One region of the Mesorhizobium sp. M1169 genome, then DNA from elsewhere that is predicted to be linked to it. Evidence: predicted binding sites of a transcription regulator. Region 1 holds the regulator's gene; each other region holds the start of a gene.
What was found. The regulator HrcA, encoded in region 1, represses chaperone genes, less so after heat shock. The targets are predictions, from matches to a motif close to GTTAGCACTCNCNNNNNGNGAGTGCTAAC.
Positions count from the first base shown of each region.

Region 1 (4,673 bases):
CAGCCTCAGCCCCATCAGCAGGAACTCGTCGGCCTCTTCCGACCGCGTCAGGATCTCGCCGCCGGTAACGCCATGGCCCTTGGCCTCGACCAGATTGGCCCAAGTCTCCGGCATTTTCTCGGCGATCGTCACCACGCGCCGGCCATTTTCGACGAACCGGCCATGCGCGCCGGGACCGACGCCGACATATTCGCCATAACGCCAGTAGGTGAGATTGTGCCGGCTTTCGGCGCCGGGCCTGGCATGGTTGGAAATCTCGTAGGCCGGCAGTCCGCGCGCGGCGGTGATCTCCTGTGTCAACGCGTAGAGATCGGCGGCAAGCTCATTGTCTGGAATGATGAACTTCCTTGCCGCATGCAGCGCATGGAACGGCGTGCCTTCCTCGATGGTCAGCTGATAGAGCGACAGATGGTCTGCGGCGTGGCCGATCGCCTGCTCGAGCTCCGCCTGCCACGCTTCCGGCGTCTGACCGGGCCGCGCGTAGATCAGGTCGAACGACAGCCGTGGGAATATCTCGCGCGCCAGGCCGATCGCATGCAGGGCCTCATCGACATTGTGCAAACGGCCGAGGAAGCGCAGATCCTTGTCGTGCAGCGCCTGCACGCCAAGCGATACCCGGTTGACGCCGGCCGCGCGATAGCCGCGAAAGCGCTCGGCCTCGACGGAGGAGGGATTGGCCTCCAGTGTCACCTCGATGCCATCAGGCACCGTCCAGTTCTTCGCCACTGCATCCAGCACCGCCGCCACGGTCTGCGGTTTCATCAGCGATGGCGTGCCGCCGCCAAGAAAGATACTGGTCACCTCGCGCGGCCCGGTGCGGCCGCGCATCGTCGCCAGCTCGGTCTCGAAGGCGCGGGCAAAACGCTCCTGGTCGACCGGCTGGTGGCGGACATGGCTGTTGAAGTCGCAATACGGGCATTTGGCCGCGCAGAACGGCCAGTGGACGTAGACGCCGAAACCAGGCCTGCGGTCGAGCAGCATGGTCATACGGCGGCCAATCGGGCTTGCGCGAATTTCTGGAAGGCGCGGGCACGGTGCGACAATGCGGTTGGCTGGCCGGGCTTCCAGCCATGCTTGTCCTTCGCGCTCATCTCGCCGAAGGTCTTCTCGAACCCATCGGGCAAGAACACCGGATCGTAGCCGAAGCCGAGCTCGCCGCGCGGCGGCCATACCAGCGTGCCCTCGACCTCACCGCGAAAATATTCCGCCTGGCCATCGGGGAAGGCCAGGCAGATGACCGCGACAAAGCGGCCCTTGCGCTGGGCAGGCGTGATCGCGCCAACTTCTTGCAAGGCCACTTCCGTGCGCTGCATGGCCATGCCGAAGTCGCGGGAGCCGTCCGGCGTCTCAGCCCAGTTGGCGGTGTAGACGCCGGGTGCGCCGTCGAGCGCATCGACACACAGGCCGGAATCGTCCGACAGCGCCGGCAATCCAGTGGCCTTGGCGGCGGCCAAGGCTTTTATGAGGGCGTTCTCCTCGAAAGTGGTGCCGGTCTCGTCCGGTTCCGGCAGGCCGTATTCCTTTGCGGACTTCGCTTCAATGCCGAATGGCGCCATCAGATCGGCGAATTCTCGCAATTTGCCGGCGTTGTGGCTTGCGACGATGATCTTATGCCCATCAAGCGAATGAATAGTTGGCGAATGCATCAGATGCCCCAAATTCGTGGCTCGGCGAATTCGATCGAATTGCCGGAGGGATCGCGAATATAGATCGAGCGGCCGCCTTGCGGCCACTCGAACTCGCTTTCGATGGCGATTTTCTTCGCCTCAAGATGCGCTTTCCAGCGTGGGATTTCATCCGCGCTTGCGGCGAAGCAAAGATGGCCCTGGCCGACCGCGCCATGCGGCGGCACGGGCAGCTTGGCGTCGGCCCGCGGCGGCACTTTGGTGGCCTCGGCATTGAAGATAAGCAGCACGCCGTCGCCGCAGCGGAAGAAGAGATGCCTGCCATCGACCTTACCGAGCAGATCGAGCCCGAGCACGCCCGAATAGAACCGTTCCGCGGCAGCAAGGTCGGTCACGTAGAGTGCTGATTCCAGGATTGCGGAAGGAGTCACAGGATCGCCAATCTCATCAATATTGGACCGCAGCTAAGCCACCGCCATTTGCTGCAAGCTGACCAGGCGCTGAATGCCTTTCTTGGCGAGCCCCATCAGCGCCGCGAACTGCTCTTCCGAGAACGGCTCGCCCTCGGCCGTGCCTTGGATCTCGACGATGCCGCCCTTGCCGGTCATGACGAAATTGGCGTCGGTGCCGGCCGAGGAATCCTCGATGTAGTCGAGGTCGATGACCGGCTGGCCATCATGGATTCCGCAGGAGATTGCCGCAACGTGATCCTTCAGCACCTTGCTCAGGCTCGCCATCTGGCGGGCTTCCATCCAGCGCAGGCAGTCGTAGAGCGCCACCCAGCCGCCGGTGATCGAAGCGGTGCGCGTGCCGCCGTCGGCCTGGATCACGTCGCAGTCGACGGTGATCTGCTGCTCGCCGAGCGCCTGCAGATTGACCACGGCGCGCAGGGAGCGGCCGATCAGCCGCTGGATTTCCAGCGTGCGGCCGCCTTGTTTGCCGGACGAAGCCTCGCGGCGCATGCGCTCGCCGGTCGAACGCGGCAGCATGCCGTATTCCGCCGTCACCCAGCCCTTGCCGGAGTTGCGCATCCAGCCCGGCACCTTTTCCTCCAGGCTGGCCGTACACAGCACATGCGTGTCGCCGAACTTCACCAGGCACGAGCCTTCCGCATGCTTGGAGACGCCGCGCTCGAAGGAGATGGGGCGCATTTCGTCGAATTGGCGTTTGGAAGGGCGCATTCAGGCTTCTTTCTTTCTTCGGAATCTTGGCCGGGGAATCTTGGCCGGCTTGTAGCCGCACGGGGCGTGACGCGCAAAGGAAAATGGACCGGTTGCGCCGACACCGCGGAAGTCTATATCTTCGGGGCGGAGGTTTGGCTCGAAATGACAAAGGCAGTCGATCCCGGTTTGCAGTCGCACGTGCTCCCCTCGCACGCGCTGCAATCGCCCGCGCTTCAATCGCTCGACATGCGTTCGCGCGACATCTTCCGGCGCATCGTCGATTCCTATTTGAGGGATGGCGAGCCGGTCGGTTCGCGCAGCCTGTCGCGCATCCTGCCGTCGTCGCTGTCGCCGGCCACCATCCGCAACGTGATGAGCGACCTTGAGCATCTCGGCCTGATCTATGCGCCGCACATTTCGGCTGGCCGGCTGCCGACCCAGGCAGGCCTGCGCTTCTTCGTCGATGCTTTCATGGAACTTGGTGACCTCTCCGACGAGGAGCGCCGCACCATCGAGGCCCAGGTGCGCGCCTCCGGCTCGGGCGCGACGCTGGAGCATATGCTGACCGAGGCCAGCCAGATGCTGTCCGGCATGTCGCGCGGCGCCGGCCTCGTGCTCGCCGCCAAGAATGAGGCGGCGCTTAAGCACATCGAATTCATCCAGCTCGAGCCGACCAAGGCGCTGGCCGTGCTGGTCTCGCAGAACGGCGACGTCGAAAATCGCGTCATCGATCTGCCCGCCGGCATCACCATCTCGCAATTGCACGAAGCCTCTAACTTCCTCAACGCCCATATCCGCGGTCGCACCCTGGCCGAGGCGCGGGTCGAGATCGCCCGCATCAAGGAAGAGACCAGGGCGGCCCTCGACACGCTGTCGCAGGATCTGGTCGAGAAGGGCCTGGCGGTCTGGGCAGGCGCTGAAAGCGGCGTGCCTGGGCGGCTTATCGTGCGCGGTCGCGCCAATCTCCTGGAAAACGTCACTGCCCAGGCCGACATAGAATTGCTGCGGCATCTGTTTGAGGATCTGGAGACGCAGGATGGGCTGATCCAGCTTCTCGACCTCGCCGAGGCAGGCCCAGGCGTGCGCATATTCATCGGTTCGGAAAACAAGCTGTTTTCGCTGTCTGGCTCCTCGCTGGTGGTGGCACCCTATCGCGACAAGGACGCGCGTGTCGTCGGTGCGCTCGGCGTCATCGGGCCGACGCGGCTGAATTATGCGCGCATAGTACCGATGGTCGACTATACGGCGCAGCTGATTTCGCGCATGCTGAGCTAGGAGCCGCCGCGGCCTGCCGCAAGGAGGAGAAAAGAATGGCGCTGGAATCGTTCAAGGCCCAGATCAGTCTGCTGCTCGAAGAAATGATCAACCAGCCAGAGGATCAGCACGAGGTACAAGAGCAGTTGCGCGAGAAGCTGCAAGAGATGCGGGCGATGGGTTTACCGCTGCCGGCCGATCTGGTCGCGCTGGAAAAGCGCCTCGACGACGACTTTTACGCCTCTGGCAACTGAACGGGTTCGGCTTCAAATCCTCGTGTGCTGGACGGCCGCTTGGAACGATCAATACCTGATGCCGTTTGCCCCTGTTCGAGGCGAATCCCGGAGGACGTTGATGATCCGATCTGGCGGCTTTGCGGCCTTGGCCGCTGCCCTCCTTGTTGCGACACCGGCAGCCGCCCAGCAGGCGGATCAGAATGTGCTCAAAGGCGAAGCCGCGTTTGGCGATTGGCACGCCGACAGGCCTGGCGTCCGACGCCTGATTGGGCCGCGAGACATGCCGGCAGCCGACCCCGCCCAATCCGCTTCGAACGGCGCCGGCGTGGCGGAACGGCCCGAAAGCGCCAAGCCAGAATTGCCGTCGGGCTTTTCGGCTGAAATGATCGCATCCG
Region 1 is NZ_JAMYME010000009.1:149,329-154,001, forward strand. Features, by position in the region: gene hemW (radical SAM family heme chaperone HemW) at 1-987, opposite strand, end outside; gene rdgB (RdgB/HAM1 family non-canonical purine NTP pyrophosphatase) at 984-1,631, opposite strand; gene NKH41_RS12320 (VOC family protein) at 1,646-2,056, opposite strand; gene rph (ribonuclease PH) at 2,090-2,806, opposite strand; gene hrcA (heat-inducible transcriptional repressor HrcA) at 2,951-4,063, shown strand; gene NKH41_RS12335 (hypothetical protein) at 4,099-4,296, shown strand; gene NKH41_RS12340 (PQQ-dependent sugar dehydrogenase) at 4,397-4,673, shown strand, end outside.

Region 2 (4,673 bases), on a different contig from region 1:
TTACCGTCAGGCCGGTTTATGAGGAACCGAGTAAGCCGTTCTATGTGACCACCTATTCGCCTGACTGGGTGAAACGCTACATCGAGAAGGATTTTTTCGAAATCGATCCCGTGCTTCCCTACGGGCTGCGTGCTGTGACATTGGTTGATTGGAAGGAAATCGACCTATCGGACAAGGCTGTGCGGACATTCTTCGGTGAAGCGAGGGAACATGGGGCCGGAAAGCATGGCGTCACGTTCCCAGTTAGGGGTGTCGACGGCGACCGCGGCATTCTGAGCGTGACGAGCAACGAGAACGCAGCGGCGTGGCAGGCGTTTCTCAAATCCGAGGTTCGTGACTTCCAGCATCTCGCCGGCGAATTTCACCATGCTATCGGTCGAATTCAAGGAAGGGCTCTCCATCAGACGGTCTGCTCCGATAGAGAGATCGAATGCCTGAAATGGTACGCGAGGGGAGAGAAGGTCAAACGGACCGCAGAGATACTGTCGTTATCCCCTCGCACGGTGCGATTTCATCTTGATCTGGCACGGGCCAAGCTGGGGGCCAAAAGCTTGGCGCATGCAGTTGCGATCGCGACAGAGCGCGGCCTTTTCTTCCAAAGACGGTTTTGATCGCTAGCCAAGCGCTTCGCGGGAAGGGCCGCCGGCGATGGTTCCCGCCGGCAATATTCGTACCGTTTCGTGAATCTGGGATTATAGAATGATGAATGACTAGATCATGGGGATAGAAGGGAGACGGCGCTCTGTAAAACCTCATCCGGAAAGGCGCGCGACCCTCGGAGGGCAGAACGCTGGCCAGACCAAATGCCCTATTCGCAAACCATACGGTACCGTTTGCCGGGCTCGCTGACGTTCTTGCAGACAAGCAGCTTGTGCGGCTCGGAAGAGGAGAGCGGAGGACTTGCGACCCGCGATCCACGTCTGTTTGATGTCTTGTGACTTGCCGTAGGGCGCGGTTCGAGCCTTTCCGGCTCCTGTGGAGCAACCGGAAACACGCTGGCTTCGATCTGTGGCTGCTGCAGGGGTGGCGGCTCTTTGTCAAAGAATCGCCTGGCATCAAGCGATCGCGGAATAATGACCGTACCATCATCGCTGTGCGCGCAGCCGCTGCCCAACAGTAAAGCCAGCCCCAGGAAAAAAGGCGGTGTCCGTCCAAACATAAGCACAACCTCGGCGGGCATACCCCGGCTTGCCGGTCGCCGACAACCGGCGCAACGGGCACGAAGAAAGGGCGGCATTGCTTGCCGCCCTTTCGAAATTGTAGAGATGCGAGGACCTTTAAAAGCCCATGGCGCCCATGCCGCCGCCGGGCATACCACCCGGCATGCCGCCAGCCGACTCCTTTTTCGGAGCTTCGGCGATCATGGCTTCGGTGGTGACCAGCAGGCCGGCGACCGAGGCCGCATCCTGGAGAGCCGTGCGCACGACCTTGACCGGATCGACGATACCCATGGCGATCATGTCGCCATATTCGCCGGTCTGGGCGTTATAGCCGAAGGTCGCGCCCTTGTTGTCGAGGATCTTGCCGGCGACGATCGATGCTTCCGCACCGGCGTTGGCCGCGATCTGGCGAGCCGGAGCCTGCAGCGCGCGACGCACGATGGCGATGCCGGCGGTCTGGTCGGAGTTGGCGCCGGTGACGGTGATGGCCAGCGAAGCGCGCAGGAGTGCGACGCCGCCGCCGGGAACGATGCCTTCTTCGACGGCCGCACGGGTCGCGTTGAGGGCGTCATCGACGCGGTCCTTCTTTTCCTTGACTTCGACCTCGGTCGCACCGCCGACGCGGATGACGGCAACGCCGCCCGCCAGCTTGGCGAGACGTTCCTGCAGCTTCTCCTTGTCGTAGTCCGAGGTGGTCTCCTCGATCTGCTGCTTGATCTGGGCGACGCGGCCCTGGATCTCGGCCTTCTTGCCAGCACCGTCGACGATGGTGGTGTTCTCCTTGGAGATCGACACCTTCTTGGCGCGGCCGAGCATGTTGAGGCCAACATTTTCGAGCTTGATGCCGAGGTCTTCGGAAATGACCTGGCCACCGGTGAGGATGGCGATGTCTTCCAGCATGGCCTTGCGGCGATCACCGAAGCCCGGCGCCTTGACGGCGGCGATCTTCAGGCCGCCACGCAGCTTGTTGACGACGAGCGTGGCCAGAGCCTCGCCTTCGACGTCTTCCGAGATGATGACCAGCGGCTTCGAGGTCTGCACGACAGCCTCGAGGATCGGCAACATGGCCTGCAGGTTGGAGAGCTTCTTCTCGTGGAGAAGAATGTAGGCGTCTTCCAGATCCGCAACCATCTTGTCGGCGTTGGTGACGAAGTAGGGCGAGAGATAGCCGCGGTCGAACTGCATGCCTTCAACGACTTCAAGCTCGGTCTCGGCGGTCTTGGCTTCCTCGACCGTGATGACGCCCTCATTGCCGACCTTCTGCATCGCTTCCGCGATCATCGAGCCGACCGAAGCATCGCCATTGCCGGCGATGGTGCCGACCTGGGCAACCTCTTCCGAGGTCTTGATCTTCTTGGCGTTCTTGATCAGCGTCGCGACGACGTCGGCGACGGCGAGGTCGATGCCGCGCTTGAGGTCCATCGGGTTCATGCCGGCGGCAACCGCCTTGTGGCCTTCCTGGACGATCGACTGCGCCAGAACGGTCGCGGTGGTGGTGCCGTCGCCGGCGATGTCGTTGGTCTTCGAAGCAACTTCGCGGACCATCTGCGCGCCCATGTTCTCGAACTTGTCTTCAAGCTCGATTTCCTTGGCGACGGTGACGCCGTCCTTGGTGATGCGCGGGGCGCCGAACGACTTGTCGATGACGACGTTGCGGCCCTTGGGGCCGAGCGTGACCTTCACCGCGTCGGCGAGGATGTTGACGCCGCGCAGCATGCGCTCACGGGCATCACGGGAGAATTTTACGTCTTTGGCAGCCATTTTTTACTCCTGGGCATCTCGCCCGAAATTCAGATTGGATGGTGCGGATGAAAGGCGGCGGCTTGTCAGCCGATGACGCCCATGATGTCCGCTTCCTTCATGATCAGAAGGTCTTCGCCGTTGAGCTTGACTTCGGTGCCCGACCACTTGCCGAACAGGATGCGGTCGCCGGCCTTGACGTCCAGCGGGACGAGCTTGCCGACCTCGTCACGGGCGCCGGAACCGATGGCGATGATCTCGCCTTCCTGCGGCTTTTCCTTAGCCGTATCGGGGATGATGATCCCGCCGGCGGTCTTCGCTTCGGACTCGACGCGGCGAACGACCACGCGGTCATGCAGCGGCCGGAAATTCGACTTTGCCATTTTGGATTTCCCTGGTGCGGATGTTGAACGGTTCTCCGTTGCCGGAGCGTGGTTAGCACTCACCAGAAGCGAGTGCTAACGCGGCAGTGAGATAGGCCGTAGGCTCCTGCTAGTCAAGACGGAAGAGGGACGGGCGAAGAGCAAAAGAGCGTGGAAGCACCGAGCCTTTTACGTGGACGACGGCGGAGAACGGACATGGATGGGAAGCCTTCGCCAAGGGCTTTCCGCGACCACGGCCTCAAGCATGTCAGGACAAGGCCTATACGCGCCAACGGTGCCGGCACCACGATGGAGCCCTCCGTAGAATTCTCGTCACGCCAAGATACAAGCGCCATTCAACCGGCCCCCCGTTACGCCTCCAGGCAGACAGGCGATCGCAATCGAATCCGCGGCATCGGTCAATTTCTCCGGTTCGGAGTGGCGTTGCGCCAAGATGGACATTCTGCTGAATTTTACCTGCGGCGCTGTTCATGGACGCGCGCTTGGCCCCATTTCTATTGCCCGCCTCGGCTCATGCGGGGCGGGCTTCTTGGCGTTCTGGGAGGATTTGCTCACCATGGTTCATAGTGGCGGCGCAACCGTCCGGTGAGCGCCTCACCTGAGGCTACAGGCGGCCGTGGAGATTGCCTCAGGAGCGGCGCCCAATCGGAAACCTTAGCACCTCCGCGTTTTGACGTGGCTGCTTGAACTCTTCGACGGCAACCGCCTCAATTAGCAGGTCCAAGGCTTCGCGTCCCCTTCGACTCATCGGGTCATCGCCACAAAGGTAGTCATACGCTCGATCTAAATGCATTCGGGCGGCGGAAAAATCGCTTGTCATAGGGCCCTCTCTACCCGCCCGCATTGCCGTCTACGAGGTGAAGGTCGCGCAATCGTCAATATCTACAGACAAATTTGAATTAAATCGGGGATGATCGGGGGAGTAGCTACGCCTGTGATCCTGTTCGATCCGATTGTTGAGATACCGGCTTTTGCGGATGATGATCGGCTTCACGCCGCGATCGGTGCCGCAGGCGGCTTTCAGCGTTGCAGGAAAGGATCGCCTCGTGATTGGTCTGGCTGCCGTCGATGACGACGCGCTCCGGCTGGCCATGGCGCGCCAGCGCCTTACCGAGGAAGCGTTTGGCCGCCACCAGGTCACGGTTTTCGCTGAAGAAGAACTCGACCGTGTCGCCGAGGCTGTCGATGGCGCGGTAGAGATACATCCATTGGCCGCGGACCTTGGTGTACGTCTCGTCCATATGCCACGTGCTGCCGACAGTACGCTTGCGCCGGTTGAAGCGCTCCAGCAGCTGCGGCGAGAAGTGGACGACCTAGCGATGCACGGTGGAGTGGTCGACCTTCAAGCCGCGTTCGGCCATCATCTCTTCCAGATCGCGCAGGCTCAGAT
Region 2 is NZ_JAMYME010000027.1:57,893-62,565, reverse strand. Features, by position in the region: gene NKH41_RS23240 (helix-turn-helix transcriptional regulator) at 1-611, shown strand, start outside; gene groL (chaperonin GroEL) at 1,278-2,921, opposite strand; gene groES (co-chaperone GroES) at 2,987-3,283, opposite strand; gene NKH41_RS23225 (hypothetical protein) at 3,912-4,103, opposite strand; partial or broken gene NKH41_RS23220 (IS6 family transposase) at 4,212-4,673, opposite strand, start outside.
Region 2: a site for HrcA is predicted at 3,335-3,363, ahead of groES (co-chaperone GroES). Genes of this name have one in related genera too.

Region 3 (4,673 bases), on a different contig from region 1:
TATCGCAAGCACGGCTTCGAGGTCGTCGAGCGCCGGCCGGCTGCACACGGGGTGGGCGGCCATGCCTCGCTGATCATGCGCCGGCTGCTACCGATGGCTTAGTAGGCGAAAGCGGCTGAGCGCGTAATCTCCCCCCTCGAGGGGGAGATGGCCGGCAGGCCAGAGGGGATAGCCGCGCGTGAGGCGCCAACTTTCTCTTTCGTCCAACATGGCGTCGCGCCAGGACGTACCGACCCCCTCTGTCGCCTTCGGCGACATCTCCCCCTCAAGGGACCCTCAAGGGGGGAGATTGGCGACTTCTCCAACCGCTCAGGCTGGGGCGTTGACGCGCTGTGCGCGCGTTGCCCAATCGGCAACCGTCGCGCCAGCAACGCTCTCGCCGGCAACCATCCCGTTCGTCTGCGGCGCAAGCAGGTCGTTGCGGCGGGCGAAGGCAACGAAGGTGGCGCGCGCCGTCTCGGCGTCGATCTCTCCTTCCAGTGCTGCACGGCACGCTTTTGCGGCGATGTCATGCGCGGCCGTCCGGCTCGTTGCCGGCCACTCAGCCAAAAGTGCATAGGCCTCAGCCGCGCTTTCTATCTTCGTCGGCGTACCGAGGCCGGCGAGGATGGTAACCGGCTTCTCGAACGAAGCACGATCCATGAAACTCTCCTTTCCTGGCTCAATCGGCTGCTTGCGGAACTCAACCGCGCGGGCGCTTCGATCCGCCTGCAGGACGGCGTCGATCGGTGAATGCAATACGGCTTGCATGCCCGGCCGCGGCAGCAGCCGATGCACCTTGACCAGCGCCTCGAGCCAGGCCGCCACGCCCAGCGGCGGATGTTCGCGCCCGTAGAGCCACGCCTTTGCCTTGGCGAGCGGGTATCCCGCCTCTTCGGCGAAATCGGTTTCCGACCAACGCAGCAGGCGCAGGCATTCGCGCATCCGCGCCGCGATCATTTGCGCTCCTCCGTGCCGGCCCCCACGCGTTGAGCCGACAGAAACATCAGCGTGTAGGCCGCCTTGCGGCGGTCCCAGCCGGCCGACTCGGCCATATCCAGCAAGCCGTCGACCAAAGGCGCCAGCGCCGCCCTGCAGTCGGCTTCATAGTTGAAATCGTTTTTCGGGCGGGTCGGCGCCGCGATCTTTCCAAAACTGTCCATCATATCCATGGCAACACCTGCTCAGCATTAGTCCCGGACCGGCAAGACCGTGCCCGCTTTTGGCGGACACGGTCCATCTGCCGTTTCGAAGTCGCGCTTTGGAAGCCTGGCCTTAGAAGTCCATGCCGCCACCGCCGGGCATGGCCGGCGCGGCAGCTTCCTTCTTCGGCTTCTCGGCCACCATCGCCTCGGTCGTCACCAGCAGGCCGGCAACAGAGGCGGCACCCTGGAGAGCAGTGCGCACGACCTTGGCCGGATCGATGACGCCTTGACTGTAGAGGTCGCCGAACTCGTTGGTCTGCGCGTTCCAGCCATAGCCGAAGTCGGTCGTCTCGCGCAGCTTGCCGACGATGATCGAACCTTCGGCGCCGGCATTCTCGGCGATCTGGCGCACCGGCGCTTCGATGGCGCGACGCACGATGTCGACACCGGTCTTCTGATCGGGATTGTCGACGACGACATTATCGAGCGCCTTCGCCGCTCTCAACAGCGCCACGCCGCCGCCGGGCAGGATGCCCTCCTCAACCGCCGCGCGTGTGGCGTGCATGGCGTCGTCGACGCGATCCTTGCGCTCCTTGACCTCGATCTCGGTCGAGCCGCCGACACGGATGACGGCGACGCCGCCGGCGAGCTTAGCCAACCGCTCCTGCAGCTTTTCGCGGTCGTAGTCGGAGGTGGTTTCCTCGATCTGCGCCTTGATCTGGCTGATGCGCGCATGGATTTCATCCTTGCGGCCGGCGCCGTCGACGATGGTGGTGTTCTCCTTCTCGATCAGCACCTTCTTGGCGCGGCCGAGCATCTCCAGTGTGACGTTCTCGAGCTTGATGCCGAGGTCCTCCGAGATCGCCGTGCCGCCGGTCAGGATGGCGATATCCTCCAGCATGGCCTTGCGGCGATCGCCGAAGCCCGGTGCCTTGACGGCCGCGACCTTCAGGCCGCCGCGCAGCTTGTTGACGACCAGCGTCGCCAGCGCCTCGCCCTCGACGTCCTCGGCGATGATCAACAGCGGCTTGCCGGATTGCACGGCGGCTTCGAGCACAGGAAGCATGGCCTGCAGGTTGGACAGCTTCTTCTCGTGGATCAGCACATAGGGTTCTTCGAGTTCGACGCGCATCTTATCCTGATTGGTGATGAAATAGGGCGAGAGGTAGCCACGGTCGAACTGCATGCCTTCGACCACTTCCAACTCGGTCTCAGCGGTCTTCGCTTCCTCGACAGTGATGACACCCTCATTGCCAACCTTTTCCATCGCCTCTGCGAGGAAGCGGCCGATCTCGGCATCGCCATTGGCAGAGATGGCGCCGACCTGAGCGATTTCGTCGTTCCTGGTCACCTTGCGGGCATTGGATTTCAGGTCGGCGACCACGGCGTCGACCGCCTTGTCGATGCCGCGCTTCAAATCCATCGGGTTCATGCCGGCAGCGACCGCCTTGGCCCCTTCCCTGACAATGGCCTGAGCAAGAATCGTCGCGGTCGTGGTGCCATCGCCTGCGGTGTCGCTGGTCTTCGAAGCAACTTCGCGGACCATCTGAGCGCCCATGTTCTCGAACTTGTCCTCGAGCTCGATCTCTTTTGCCACCGTCACGCCGTCCTTGGTGATGCGCGGCGCGCCGAACGATTTGTCGAAGACAACGTTGCGGCCCTTGGGACCAAGCGTCACCTTCACCGCATTGGCAAGCATATCGACACCGCGTAACATCTTCTCGCGGGCTTCGGTATGAAATTTCACATCTTTGGCAGCCATTGGAACACTCCTCGATAGGCAGCTTTTCGTTGACTGGAATGCTTGTTCAGGCCCCGCTCAGGCAGCCTTCTTCATCTCGCCCGTGGCTTCGATCACGCCCAGCACGTCGCTCTCTTTCATGATGAGCAGATCCTCGCCATTGAGCTTGATCTCGGTGCCGGACCATTTGCCGAACAAAATGCGGTCGCCGACCTTGACGTCGAGCGGCTGCAATTGGCCGCTGTCGTCGCGCGCGCCCGGACCGGCGGCAATGACCTCGCCCTCCTGCGGCTTCTCCTTGGCGGTGTCGGGGATGATGATGCCGCCCGCGGTCTTTTCGTCGACCTCGATGCGGCGGACCAGGATGCGGTCATGCAATGGACGGAACGCCATGTCGTTCTCCTCTCGGGACAAACAGATTTTCGAACATCCTCCTGACCGGACCGGCAATATCGGCCCGGCACGGGGTGCGCGATCTCTTCTTCAGGCATCGCGCGCATACGAACTAGTCGCGCTTTTTTCAGCTTTCAAGAGGATCATGCAAAAATTTTAGCACTCGACGCCTGAGAGTGCCAATACGCTGTAATTGTTCGCACATTCGCCGTTTCCGGCGCGATGACCCGGCCGGATTTCCAAATCTGTCCGTCTCCTGAGCCGCTTGCCGGCGGCTGGAACCTATGTGGAAGGCGAGGCGTTTTGCAGACCGAGGTTCATTGGGAAAGGAAGGATTGCATGACCAGCAGGGACTTTCAGCTCCAGATGCAAGGGTTTGGCCTCACCACGGCGGAGATCCACTACCGTCTGCCCGATCATCGAAGCCTGCTTCAGCTCTATATCTGGCAGGAATACGATATCGCCCCTGATTTCCCGACGCTGAAGCATTTCCTCGATTTCTGGGAGCGCGAGATCGAAGGCCCGCTGCATTCGGTGCGCGTGGCTCATCACCGTCTGATCCAACCGTCCGAATGGCGGGCCGTAAATGGCATTATCACCGTCCACTGAGGAGCAAGCCGATCTGCCGCCAGACAGCAAACAAAGTGCCTCCGAAGCGGGGGAAAGAGGTAGCTGACTCTCCCCCACTTGTTTTGGATCTCACAATATCGGAGGGCGTCCGGACTAGCCGGCGTGGTCGACAGGCTTGCGGGCCGATGCGAGCAATCCAGCCTTGCGCGCCGCCCTGACGAAGGCCTTGCGCGCATCACGCGCGGTGCGCCAGCCGTCGAGCGCATCGCGGCAGGTCCGATAGGCCGCGCGCCAGCTCCGGCCGCGTGCACGGTCCGGCCACTGCTGGCGCATGCATTCGATGGCTTCCCAACTGCTGGCGACCTTGCGCTCGCTGGATTGGAATTTCAACGTGATCGGCTCGGCGAAGCGGACGTCGTCCATCACTTCCTCCTTGTTTTCTGATCGTCTTCTTGTTTGAGCAAGCAACGTTGTGCTGGCGGCACCGGCGGCCGGCCGGCGCCGCTGAAGGACATGGTTCGTCCCCTTGCGCGGTTCAAGAGCATCGCGCAACAGCCGGTTATTCCTCCTCGTCCGGCCCTTGCAGCAGTTCGATCAGCGTCGCTACCCTTGCCGTCGGCAGCGGTCGGCCCTCGTTCACCAGCGCCTCGTCGGCGGCGATCCAGGCCAGGGCCTCGCGCAATTCCTGGACCGTCCCGTCCGTCGCCGCAATGTCGGCGATCACGGCTTCGTCGACCGGGCCCAGCACAGAAATGATCTCGTCGCGTGTCATGGTCAGCTCCATCTGCGAGTGCCGGGAACGGGCCCGGCAACACAAGAAATCTGGGTCTTGACCTGCTGCAGAC
Region 3 is NZ_JAMYME010000025.1:19,258-23,930, forward strand. Features, by position in the region: gene NKH41_RS22055 (GNAT family N-acetyltransferase) at 1-102, shown strand, start outside; gene NKH41_RS34185 (DUF982 domain-containing protein) at 310-939, opposite strand; gene NKH41_RS22065 (hypothetical protein) at 936-1,151, opposite strand; gene groL (chaperonin GroEL) at 1,255-2,886, opposite strand; gene NKH41_RS22075 (co-chaperone GroES) at 2,944-3,258, opposite strand; gene NKH41_RS22080 (usg protein) at 3,598-3,867, shown strand; gene NKH41_RS22085 (DUF982 domain-containing protein) at 3,982-4,251, opposite strand; gene NKH41_RS22090 (hypothetical protein) at 4,388-4,600, opposite strand.
Region 3: a site for HrcA is predicted at 3,414-3,442, ahead of NKH41_RS22075 (co-chaperone GroES). Genes of this name have one in related genera too.